3 regions of the Candidatus Pantoea symbiotica genome follow, and region 1 is predicted to be linked to each of the others. Evidence: riboswitches for the same ligand, from Rfam matches in the RefSeq annotation. Region 1 holds a riboswitch; each other region holds the start of a gene.

Region 1 (4,191 bases):
TCAGCCTGTTGGCGGGCGGCAAACTCGCGCACTTCCTGAGTAATTTTCATTGAGCAGAATTTTGGTCCGCACATCGAACAGAAGTGCGCGACTTTGCCCGATTCCTGCGGCAGAGTTTCATCGTGATAGGCGCGTGCGGTGTGCGGATCGAGCGCCAGATTGAACTGATCTTCCCAGCGAAATTCAAAACGCGCTTTCGACATCGCATTGTCGCGGATCTGCGCACCGGGATGACCTTTCGCCAGATCCGCCGCGTGTGCGGCGATCTTGTAGGTGATCAGCCCCTGCTTCACGTCATCTTTATTCGGCAAACCAAGGTGTTCTTTAGGTGTCACGTAGCACAGCATGGCGCAGCCGAACCAGCCAATCATGGCCGCGCCGATACCAGAAGTGAAATGGTCGTAGCCCGGCGCGATATCGGTGGTGAGCGGGCCAAGCGTGTAAAACGGGGCTTCGTGACAATGCTCAAGCTGTTCGGTCATATTGCGACGAATCATCTGCATCGGCACATGGCCCGGACCTTCAATCATCACCTGCACATCATATTCCCAGGCGATTTTAGTCAGTTCGCCCAGCGTATGCAGTTCGGCAAATTGTGCCTCATCGTTGGCATCCTGAATCGAGCCGGGACGCAGGCCGTCGCCGAGCGACAGTGCCACATCGTAGGCGGCACAAATTTCACAAATCTCGCGGAAGTGCAGATAGAGGAAACTTTCGGTGTGATGTGACAGGCACCATTTCGCCATGATCGAGCCGCCGCGCGACACAATGCCGGTCAGGCGTTTGGCCGTCATCGGCACGTAGCGCAGTAGCACGCCAGCGTGAATGGTGAAGTAGTCGACACCTTGTTCCGCTTGCTCCAGCAGCGTGTCGCGGAAAATCTCCCAGTTGAGATCTTCTGCAATGCCGTTCACCTTTTCCAGCGCCTGATAAATCGGCACTGTACCAATTGGCACCGGGCTGTTTCGCAAAATCCACTCGCGCGTTTCATGAATGTAGCGGCCGGTTGAGAGGTCCATCACGGTGTCTGCGCCCCAGCGCGTCGACCACACCAGCTTCTCTACTTCTTCTTCAATTGATGAACTCACCGCCGAGTTACCAATATTGGCATTTACCTTCACCAGAAAGTTGCGGCCAATGATCATCGGTTCGGATTCGGGATGGTTGATGTTAGAAGGGATGATGGCGCGGCCGCTGGCGACTTCCTGGCGGACAAATTCAGCGGTGATATTTTCCGGCAGATTAGCGCCAAAGCTGTGGCCCGGATGCTGCTGTAGCAGCACTTCACCGCGAATACGCTCGCGGCCCATGTTTTCGCGCAGCGCAATAAACTCCATCTCCTGCGTGATGATGCCCTGACGTGCATAGTGCAGCTGGGTAACCCGGCGACCCGCTTTGGCGCGGCGCGGTTGTGGCAGATGCTCAAAACGCAGGTGATCCAAGCCTTCATCGGCCAGACGTTGCTGCGTGTAGCTGGAACTTAGCTGGTGGATGGTTTCGCTGTCGCCACGATCTTCGATCCAGTTGGCGCGTAGTCTTGCAAGTCCCTGATGCACATCAATAGTGGCTTGAGGATCGCCATAAGCACCGGCGGTGTCATAAACCGGCACCGCTTCATTCGGCTCATATTGCGGATGTTCTTTGCTGCCGCCGATGTGCATCGGGCTGAGCTGTATCTCACGCATCGGCACGCGAATATCCGCGCGGCTGCCAGTGATCCAGATACGTTTGGAGTTGGGGAAAGCGGTTCCCTGCAGAGAATCGATAAATTCTTGCGCCTGAGCGCGTTGTTCACGACGAGAAGTTTTAGCAGACATAGCAAGTTTCCGGTAAAGGTTGGAAGTTGCTTGTCCAGAGTTCGGAAGGAGTAACAGCGACGATGCTGGGCGCCAGCTTGCAACGTGCTGATGATGTCTACTCTTGTTCCCTTCGCAGGTACTAACCTGATCAGGTTCCGCGGATCCCGAATTAACGGTCTCAGCCCCGGAGGGCACTCCGACAAGGTTGTGTTTTGTGGTTTAAGCTACTTTGCTTGCCATTTTGCACCTGGGCAGTGCTCGTGACCGTCACGTACTACGTGTACGCTCCGGTCCCTGCGCGCTGTCCGAGTGCAAACTGGCTGCGCACGCTACGCTTAAACCGCAAAACCTTACTCTTCATACTTCTGAAAGAAGAAATAAAAAAAGCCCATTCAGCATAAGAGGGCTTTTCTTGAATAACAAGTTTTTTACATCTTCGGGATGCTAAGCCGGGCGGGCGATGACGCTGTCGTTGGCAACCGGCGGGCGCGCCAGCTGGTTGTCCCAGGCGAGCTGCACCAACTTATCTTCCAGCGTAAAGCGCGATTCCAGCACCTCGCCGACTTCAGAGAGCGCGGTCTGAAAATCCACGCAATTATCATCGTTAATCGCTTGCTGCAGATGGGTGTCGTAGAGCTGCATGATGCGATCGGTATTCGCCTCAAGTGCCGGATAAATCTGCGCGGCCACGATTAATGGGCTATCACCCTGCATCTCACTAATGATGTGTTCATACACGCTGAAATGGCCGGTAGACAGGTAATCCACCAGGTTGTGACAAAACGCATCGAGCGCCTGTTCATCCAGCGCAGTTAACGCATCTTTTTGTGGCTTCATGCCAATAAGCTCGTAGTAAGTGACGAGCAGCTGTCGACGGGCGCGCAGCCATGAATCCACCAATTCATTTCTGCCACCTACACGCTCTGTCAGGTTCTCTAACTGGTTAAGCATATGGGGCTCCAGGTAGGTTATAGTTGTTTATTACACACTTAATATTAGGATTTCAGCGTGCGATTTGACGCTAAGGACAACGATTAAGATGCAACGTGAGATCTCAAGCTTAGACGCTGGTTGGTGGGTTGTCAGCCATGAGCAAAAACTTTGGATGCCGCAGGGTGAATTGCCGCATGGCTTAGCCAGCGATTTTGGCCTGAACGGCAGCAACGGCATTTTGATTGGCGAGTGGCAGGGCGAGAATGTCTGGCTGGTACGCGAGCCGCGCCCGGACAGCATGGGCTCTGTGCGTCAATTGATTGATGAAGATGTTGGCCTGTTCCAAATCGCCGGACGTGGCGTGCAGCTGGCAGAGTTTTACCGCTCGCATCGCTGGTGCGGCTATTGCGGCCATGAGATGCACATCAGCAAACGCGAATTTGCCTGCTTGTGCAATCACTGCCGCGAGCGCTATTACCCGCAAATTGCGCCGTGCATCATCGTGGCCATTCGCCGTGGCGATGAGATCCTGCTTGCCAATCATGCGCGCCATCGCAACAACATCTATACCGTTCTGGCCGGCTTCGTCGAAGTGGGCGAAACGCTAGAACAAGCGGTGGCGCGGGAAGTGATGGAGGAGAGTAACGTGCGGGTGAAAAACGTGCGCTACGTTACCTCGCAGCCGTGGCCGTTCCCGCACTCTCTGATGATGGCGTATATGGCGGAATATGATGGCGGCGATCTGCAACACGACGGTAAAGAGCTGCTGGATGCCGGTTGGTATCGCTATGACGATCTGCCGCTGTTACCGCCGCCCGGCACGGTGGCGCGTCGCCTGATTGAAGATACCGTTGCCCTGTGTCGCGCCAGCACGGCGTGAAAATGCTACACTGCCGGCCTTAGCATGAGAGAGCCCATTATGAGTGAACTGAAGAACGATCGTTATCTGCGCGCCCTGTTACGTCAGCCGGTTGATGTCACGCCGGTATGGATGATGCGACAAGCTGGGCGCTATTTGCCGGAGTACAAAGCCACGCGCGCTGAAGCCGGTGATTTTATGTCGCTGTGTAAGAATGCTGAGCTGGCGTGTGAAGTCACGCTGCAACCGCTGCGTCGCTATGCGCTGGATGCGGCAATCCTCTTCAGCGATATCCTCACCATTCCAGATGCGATGGGACTTGGGCTCTACTTTGAGACCGGCGAAGGCCCACGTTTCTCCAATCCGATCACCTGCCGTGCGGATGTCGATAAGCTGCCGGTGCCGGATCCAGAGCAAGAACTCGGTTATGTGATGAACGCGGTGCGTACCATTCGTCACAACCTGAAAGGCGAAGTGCCGCTGATCGGTTTCTCCGGTAGCCCGTGGACGCTGGCAACCTACATGGTTGAAGGCGGCAGCAGCAAAGCTTTCACTAAAATCAAAAAGATGATGTACGCCGAGCCGCAAACCCTGCACAAG
Region 2 (4,191 bases), 1.7 Mb from region 1:
ATATCGGTACCGCGTGGTGTGATGCGCAGTTCATAAGCACCAGAAACCGCATCTGCGCCACGGAAATGATTAACGGCGATACGAGTATGAACGGCATAACCCGCTGACTGCTGTTTGAGCCCCATCAAATCGAAACGCTGCTTAACCGCATCCGCTTGATTGCTTGCCAGCACTTCAAGATGCAAGGCGACGCCACGGCTCAGATCAACATCGGCAGCATGAACTTTCACCGAGCGCGGCGTTGGGGTGATTTGTCCGCGCAACGCGTTAGCAGGCAGTTGCGCCACATCGGCATTCTTCGTGAAACGACTTTGCGGCAGCATCAGCACGTTTTTATCGTCGACGATGCGCTTCCATTGTTCGCCAAACGGCTTAACGAAGTCGCTGAGGTTTTCGGTATCGGTGCTGGTGATGATTTTTGGCGAGGCATTGGCGGCGGTGACGTACCAACGCGGCATCACGTCAGTGATAAACAGCTGCCAGTATTCATTCACGATCGGGATCTCAATCGACTCGCCAGCCGCGATGCCTTTGAATTTTTCCGTGGGTTCCAGGCGGGTGAGATCCCCGACGATGTGCGTCATTTTGAACTGATCGTTATCGACCCGCAGCGTTTCGTGCACGTTGCTCATGTAGATCGCCCAGTTTTTACTGGTGAGCGCCGGGCCGTTGTTGGTCAGCGTGATGGTGGCGGTATTGCAGGATGCCCAATCGGCGCCGAGTTTCGCGCAGTTCACGCCGTGATCGGCCGCCTGGTTGTCAGTGACCTGATACTGCACGCCGAACTGGCTGATTTGGTCGACGACCTGCTGATTACTGCGCGGGGATGAACTGCAGGCGGCAAGGCCCATCACGCTCAGCGCCAGTAAACTAATTTTTAACTTTTTCATACTGTTATCCTTCTCCACGGAGGTAAGTCTCTGGCTCCTGCCAGATCGGGGTCAAAACAGGGTGAATGGCGCGACGACCATAAATTTGATGTCTTTTTCGTCCTGGAAGATGTTGCCGTAACCGCCGCTGTAGCTGGGAAGATCGCTGTGATTGTCGTAGCGGGTGTAATGCAGTTTGAATTGCGTGTCTTTGGCGCGGCCTTGCTGGATGGTGTAAACCAGGTCCATGCTCCACGCCGACTCTTTCAGGCGCTGGTTTTGGTCGTAAATCGGATTGGTGGAAGGCTTCGCGTCCCAGCCATAGGCGTATGAAGTGCCGACTTGCCAGCCGGGAAATTGCCAGTGCCCAAGATCGACCATCACACCGGCGAACAACGCTTTCTCACCGTTGGCGTTCCAGTCAGAGCGGGAATCCCACCACACATCCATGCGGCCATTCGAGCTGGCATAGGACGGCGTCATACGCTGCAGGAAGAAGCCCTGATTACCTTCGGCTTTTACCCATGTGCCTTCGAGACGGAAATCGAACGCGCCCATCGTGTAGCCGAACGTCAGCGCCTGCAGCCAGGCGAGGCCATCGTAAACATCGTTGACCTGGCCCACGCCGCTGTTGTCACGATCTTTCGCGCCGTAAAACTGATAGCTGGTGCGCAATGGCGCATCGGCCAGCGGCAACTGATAAGAGGCTTTGGCAAAATACTGATCCATGTAATTCGCCGCCTGGCCGTATGCGCCTTCCAGCACCAGCGAGTTTTTGAAATCGTATTTGGCACCAAAGGATTGCAGCCACGGAATCTCCGTCACGCCATCGGCCTTGCGGAAGTTGTACATGTCGCGATACCACGGCGCTTTGTATTCGTCCGTCCACATCCAGGAGACGGAAAGGGCGCCCGCATCGCTAAAATCGAAGACGGTGCCAGCCTCAACACCGCGATAGGTGCCGGGCAGGAAACTCCAGTGCGGTGCCAGTAGCGTCTGCCCGCTGGGTTGCAGATAGCCGGCGCGCAGCCAGTTATCCTGCCATTTTGCCTTGATCGCCGCTTTATAAAGACTTAAGCCGCTCTTATCACCGCTCCAGTCCTCATCCCAGCGCGTACGGGCGTTGCTGAAACCAATTTCATTCGGTGCTGCCGGGCCGCCATTACTTAACTCCACTGCGCCAAATGCCGCAAGATCGAGGCCAATCACATCACCGGCATAACCGGATGAGAAGTCGAGATTGGCGTTAGCAGAGGCGTGATGCAGATTGGCATCATACTGACCGTACGCGCCTTTTTGCGGATCCATCTCTTTGCGATCGCGCTGACGTTGCCAGTAAAACAGGTTGCCAGTGAGCGATGAGTCTTCGACAAAACCCGTGGCGTGGGCAGAGGGAACAGGCACAAAAGTACCGGCAAACAGGGCAGAGATAATAGCCGCAGAGAGCGGGGCGCGTGGAATCCGACGCATAGCAAATCCTCCGTGATGCTTCCATGAACAATTAATAAATCCGTATTGTTTCGTCATGAAACAAGTTGCGAGGGATGCTATTTTTCGCGACGCGAATTATCAATGGAATTTATTACAAAATATGACATGGCACGCAAAAAGAAGGGTTTTTAAGGACTTTATTCAATCAGTTAGATGAACGCGTAAAATGTAACTTTTCGAGCAAGATCCACAGAGAAAGTGGCGATTGCTTGCTTTAATCTGGCTTGTTCCCTATGCTCGCCAACGTAGTTTTGACTCGGGGTGCCCCTCTAATACAGGGCTGAGATACACCCGCTGACCTGATCTGGATAATGCCAGCGTAGGGAAGTCAGATGCCTGACCGCATTCGCCTTCTTGATCGCCGGTTGGGAGCCTTATGAAACAGCCTGACCTTCTTTCCCCCGCGCAACTCGCGCACTCTTTGCAACTGCTGCGTCAGCAAGCGCCGCTGGTGCACTGCATGACCAATGACGTGGTGCAAACCTTTACCGCTAACGTGCTGCTGGCACTGCAAGTCTCGCCCGCGATGGTGATCGATCCTGAGGAAGCGGCGCAGTTTGCCGGTTTTGCCGATGCGGTGTTGATCAACGTAGGCACCTTAACCTGCGATCGTCGTGATGCGATGCTGGCGGCGGTGCAAGCAGCGCAAGCGGCAGGCACGCCGTGGACGCTGGATCCGGTGGCGGTCGGCGCATTAAGCCTGCGCACCGCCTTCTGCCAGCAGTTGCTGAGCCTGCAACCGGCAGCGATTCGCGGTAACGCTTCAGAAATTCTCGCTCTGGCGCATCAGGCCACCGGCGGACGCGGCGTCGACAGCCTGCATCAGGCCGATGCCGCGCTGAGCGCCGCTCAGCAGCTGGCGCGTGATTTCAACACAATTGTGGCGGTGACCGGTGAAGTCGATTACGTCACCGATGGCTTGCAGACATTCTCGATTCCCGGTGGCAGCCCGCTGATGACGCGCGTGGTTGGTACAGGTTGCGCGTTGTCAGCGGTGGTGGCGGCCTTCACCAGCTTGCCAGGCGATCGCCTGCAACATGTGGCTGCGGCTTGCCGCGTGATGTCGTTGGCCGGTGAGCTGACAGCACGCCAGGTTTCAGGGCCGGGCAGCTTTGTCGCCACCTTCCTCGATACGCTGTGGACGCTGGAGGTGAAAGCATGAAACGCATCAACGCCTTGACCATTGCCGGCACCGATCCGAGCGGCGGCGCGGGTATTCAGGCCGATCTCAAAGCCTTCTCCGCATTGGGCGCTTATGGCACCAGCGTTATTACCGCGCTGGTGGCGCAAAACACCTGTGGCGTGCAGTCGGTCTATCGCATCGAACCGGATTTTGTCGGCGCACAGCTCGATTCGGTGCTGGATGATGTGCGCATTGATGCCGCGAAGATCGGCATGTTGTCCGAAACCGCGATAGTCGAGGTGGTCGCCGAGCGGCTGAAACGGGCCAGCCTGCCGTTTGTGGTGCTGGATACGGTGATGATTGCCAAAAGCGGCGATGCGCTATTGTCGCCAGATGCCGTAGCCAGCGTGCGTGAATTGCTGCTGCCGCAGGTCTCGCTGATCACGCCGAACCTGCCGGAAGCCGCGGCGCTGCTGGGACGCGCTATGGCGCAGGATGAGAAGACCATGTTGCAGCAGGGCGATGCGCTGCTCGATCTCGGCTGTGAAGCGGTGCTGATGAAGGGTGGGCATCTCAGCGATGCCGAAAGTCCGGATTGGCTGATTACCCGCGACGGACGCCAGCGCTTTACCGCGCCGCGTGTTAATACGCGCCACACGCACGGCACCGGTTGCTCGCTCTCCGCCGCACTGGCGGCGTTGCGTCCGC
Region 3 (4,191 bases), on a different contig from region 1:
TTGCCGATGGTGCCCGCCTTGACCAGCAGACCACAGATCAAACTCCACAGCGGTAAGCCCGGCACGTTGCCCGCCCAGATATGCATCAACAGTTGCGGGCCAAACGCACGCGCGAAGCCGCCTTTGGGGCGTGGCTGGAAATCGTCGAGCATCTGCGGATCGGCGAAATCCTCCGCCAGAAAGCGCTTCAGCTGCGGCTGACGGAAAGTTTTCAGGTAGCCGGTGAGGCCAAGCCGCACCATGTCGGCGTCGTAACCGGTGACGATAGGCAGCAGCTTTTCGGCTTTGATACGCAGTGGATGATCGCGATCGAGCAGTCGCGCCACCGCTTCATCAATGATGGCGATGATCTGCGCCACGCTTAGCTGATGAAGATAAGCGCGGGCGTTGGTGCGGATGCGCGCTGCGAGCGCCGTTATCTGCTGGTCATTGAGTTGCGGCACGCTAACTTCGAGGCTTTCGCCATGATGATTGAAGCTCAGCGTGTGCCACTGCACTTCGTCAGCGGAAAGGCCCGGCAAATGTCCGGCAACTTCTTTCACAGCGGTGCCTGCGCGCTGGCGAGAAACGCTTCCATGGTCAGTGAACAGCCTTTGGCATCAGCGCCGTTCGCGCGTCCCAAAAGATGGAATCCGCCGGGCACCATCACGCCCGCGTCTTCCGTTAACAAGGCGGAAACCGAGTTGAAATGTGCCAAATCATGATGCACCAGCACGCCAACCTCGCCGTCCGGCACATCATCGCCGGTAAGCGGATTGACCACGCGCGTGCGGATCCAGTGCGGCCCGGATTTCACCGGCGGGCAGCGCTCATTGCCCGCATCGTAAAACTGCGTGCTGATTTCTGTCATACCGTACATGTTGATGCAGTGTGAACGCGGGATGTCGAAGGCGTGAGAGAGCGAAGCGTAGAATTCCTCTGCGCCAATCTCGCGCGACTGGCCTTTAAAACCGCCGGTATCGAGAATTCGACTGCCGGCAGGCAGCGCGAAGCGGCGTTGCTGGCGCTGCATTTCATCCAGCAGAGGCATGAAGCTGTAGCTGGCACCCAGCAGCGCATAAGGTTCACCGCTGGCTTCGGCCTGCTCGAGCGCACTAAACAGGCGATCGATATCGAGGCCATGCTCGCCCACCATTACTTCGCTGTCTGTCGTGCCACACTCCTGCATCGCCAAATCGAGATAGGTCGCCAGCGACGAGTTCGGCATCGCCACTTTATCCGGGAACAAAATGCCCATGCGCATGCGTTCGCTGCCCGCCATAAAGCGACGGCGGAAGTTGAGTAGCATCGATTTCTTCCACACGTCCAGCGTCGGATGGTAGCTGCGCCCTTTTACCGTGCCGGTGGTGCCGCTGGTCATGAAGATCTCGGCAATTTGGTCGGTGGGACGGCAGCTGAGCGTCAGATCTTTGAAGGCATTAATCGGGATGGCGGGAATGTTGCGCCAGCTTTTCACCGTCAGCGGCGTGCGTCCGCGCTGGATGGCAAAGCGGCGATAAGGTTGGTTGTGTGCGAACTGATAAGCGAAGATTTCGAGGGCCAACTGGTTGAAATCGTCGTCTGAAGACTCTTCACGCTGCAGGAATGTCAGCAGAGCCTGAATGATGTGTGTTTCGTTCATGTACGTCGCCACCTTTGCAATTGCGCAGAGACTCTCAGGCACCGCCTGAAGAGCGCGAACTGTCCGCTACAAAGCACAAAGAGGGAATCAGGGCGCAATATCGCCCTGCGGTTCCGCATCCCTACGCCGGTATTAGCCGGATCAGGTTCGGAGGGTCACTACGTTGCCAGCGCATACACGCCAGCCGGTAGAATCTCAGCCCCTTAACAGAGCACCCCTTGGAACAAGCCGCAGTCTAGGATGGCGCGCGATGATGTGTCAACCTTGTTAAATTCTGGCCTGTCCGGCATTCATCACGCCATGTCTTATACTTTGGGCATCTGTTTTTTTGGAGGTGAAGTATGGCTGGCGGTTGGTCAGAAGACGGTGCAGTGCACAAACAAATTGATGCCACGGTCGATGACGCGGTGGCCCGCGCGCGCGCGAATCTCGGCCACGGTGAAAGCGCCGAGTTTTGCGACGAGTGCGGCGAACCGATCCCGGAAGCGCGTCGCGCGGCATTAGCTGGCGTGCGTTACTGCGTGAATTGCCAGAGCAAGATCGATAAAAAACAGGCGGCGATCGGTGGTTATAACCGCCGCGGAAGTAAGGATAGTCAGTTGCGGTAGTTATCTAAATTAACGATTCAGGTTAATGGACATTTTAAAATATTATCTGTACTAAATACTTTTGATTAGAAATACCGTTAACCTGAAGTAAGACCATTCGCATATAACCAGTCTTTTCAACAATAAATACTGCTGCACTACTACTGGAAGCGAAATTAGCGCCTGAACTTATAATCTTCATGGATTAGCTTTTACCTTGAGCAACTTGAGTTTAGCCAGTAATGCTGATAAGTTAGCCACACAACTCAACCCTGTACGCAGCGATTCAGTTCGCTGGCCGTTAGGGTGAAAAAACCGGCTCAGGCCGGTTTTTTCGTATCTTAAGGAAGGATAAGAGTGCGTACTGCAATATTTATTGATGGATACAATGTATTTTATGGACTCCTTGCAGGTACGCCTTATAAATGGCTCAACTTGTCATTGCTGCTGTCGTATATATGCCGGGTACAGGATCCGACTGCCATAATTGAAACAGTAAATTATTATACCTCCTCGGTTATTCCCCACCTCGCCACACGCGGTATTGAATCCCGACACGCTCAGGATACTTATATTCGCGCGCTGAAAACGACCGGAATAAATATCTTCACCGGACGTCATCGACTTGAGCACGCTCGGGCTCCGCGTTTCATCAGTAAAAACGTGCCCGCATCACGTCTGGATAAGGTAGATATCTGGGAACTTGAAGAAAAAGAAACCGACGTGAATATTGCCATCAGCATGTATCGTTTGTTTGCAAAACAGCAGAAGTTGCCAGCAGAAGAGAGGGTCGCGCAGCTGGTGTTAGTATCGGCTGACACCGACATGACGCCAGCACTTAAGGCTATTCGCGAAGATTATCCCGAAGTTCGCATCGGGATAATTTTACCGCACCGCCAGGGAAATGTACGTGGTGTTCCGGGTTCGCTGCAGAATCATAGTCACTGGATACGCAGAACGATCACCAATGAAGAGCTTGATGCATGCCAGTTTCCTGTTCGGGTTGCGACGCATAAAAAACCTGCGGTTAAACCCGAATATTGGTAGGCATTACAACCACATCATTCAACGAGCAACGCAGCCAAATCGCTCATCAAGTAATGGATAATTTTTCGCGTCAGGCAACTCGAAGTGCCACCATTCGGTTGGCATAGCGACAAAGCCGCCGCCAAACATAATTGCGTTCAGTAGCAGGCGATTACGTTGTGCTTCGGCGGGGACATTCGGATGATAGGGATGCGATTCCACTTCCATCGCATCAAAGGCGGTGCCCATATCCAGCGGCTGGCCTTGTGCATCAAGTAACGTCAGGTCAATCGCCACACCGCGACTGTGATTCGATCCCTGCGCGGGCGGCACCACATAATCTTTATCCGGACAGGCATCCCACAAGTGCCACTGCGCTTGCTGCGGCCGATAGGCATCGAGTACCAACAAACTGAATCCCGCCAGCCGGGCGATCTCAATACTTTTTGCCAGTGCGTCGGCGGCGGCCGGATGCAGCAACGCTTTGGCCTCCTGGTAAATGGCATAGCCCGCGATGTTATCCGCCGTGGCATATTTCAGATCGAAACGTAAAGCGGGAAAGGTTACGGCTAAATCAATCAGTTCAACGTCCTGCGTCATAAGACATCCTGTTCATTACTGGTCCGGCAATGATAATAACTGACGCGGTAAATTTGTCAGCCGTTCTGCGCCAGCGGGCGTAACGCGCACCGTTTCGCTGAACGCCAGGCCTTGCGCGGAAATATACATGTGGAACACCATATTCTCTTCCAGCAGCCACTGCGCATTAGCGTGAAAACTGCAGGAAAAATCACTCGGTCGTGGCGTGCGAGTATAAAGCCCCAACGCATAACCGGTGATATTGGGATAATCCGCGCGCAATCCTCTACTCAGCACCGCATCGCGCACGATGGCATCCACTTCATGCGCCGTCATGCCCGGTTTCATGGCCGCAAATTGCTGATCCTGTATGGCGAT

What was found. A riboswitch is a leader RNA that binds a small molecule or an ion and turns the genes downstream of it on or off. The one in region 1 is predicted to bind thiamine pyrophosphate.
Region 2: it holds a riboswitch for thiamine pyrophosphate, as region 1 does, so the genes downstream of both, thiM (hydroxyethylthiazole kinase) here and thiC (phosphomethylpyrimidine synthase ThiC) in region 1, are expected to answer to the same signal.
Region 3: it holds a riboswitch for thiamine pyrophosphate, as region 1 does, so the genes downstream of both, ACXIZX_RS23570 (LuxE/PaaK family acyltransferase) here and thiC (phosphomethylpyrimidine synthase ThiC) in region 1, are expected to answer to the same signal.

The regions. Positions count from the first base shown of each region.
Region 1 is NZ_JBSZHR010000002.1:4,282,177-4,286,367, forward strand. Features, by position in the region: gene thiC (phosphomethylpyrimidine synthase ThiC) at 1-1,817, opposite strand, end outside; TPP riboswitch at 1,908-2,008, opposite strand; gene rsd (sigma D regulator) at 2,244-2,750, opposite strand; gene nudC (NAD(+) diphosphatase) at 2,839-3,612, shown strand; gene hemE (uroporphyrinogen decarboxylase) at 3,652-4,191, shown strand, end outside.
Region 2 is NZ_JBSZHR010000002.1:2,536,656-2,540,846, reverse strand. Features, by position in the region: gene ACXIZX_RS12380 (family 20 glycosylhydrolase) at 1-890, opposite strand, end outside; gene chiP (chitoporin ChiP) at 942-2,339, opposite strand; TPP riboswitch at 2,608-2,703, shown strand; gene thiM (hydroxyethylthiazole kinase) at 2,737-3,522, shown strand; gene thiD (bifunctional hydroxymethylpyrimidine kinase/phosphomethylpyrimidine kinase) at 3,519-4,191, shown strand, end outside.
Region 3 is NZ_JBSZHR010000003.1:623,376-627,566, forward strand. Features, by position in the region: gene ACXIZX_RS23565 (acyl-CoA reductase) at 1-542, opposite strand, end outside; gene ACXIZX_RS23570 (LuxE/PaaK family acyltransferase) at 539-1,621, opposite strand; TPP riboswitch at 1,723-1,850, opposite strand; gene ACXIZX_RS23575 (DksA/TraR family C4-type zinc finger protein) at 1,963-2,229, shown strand; gene ACXIZX_RS23580 (NYN domain-containing protein) at 2,566-3,255, shown strand; gene ddpX (D-alanyl-D-alanine dipeptidase) at 3,274-3,834, opposite strand; gene ACXIZX_RS23590 (M24 family metallopeptidase) at 3,850-4,191, opposite strand, start outside.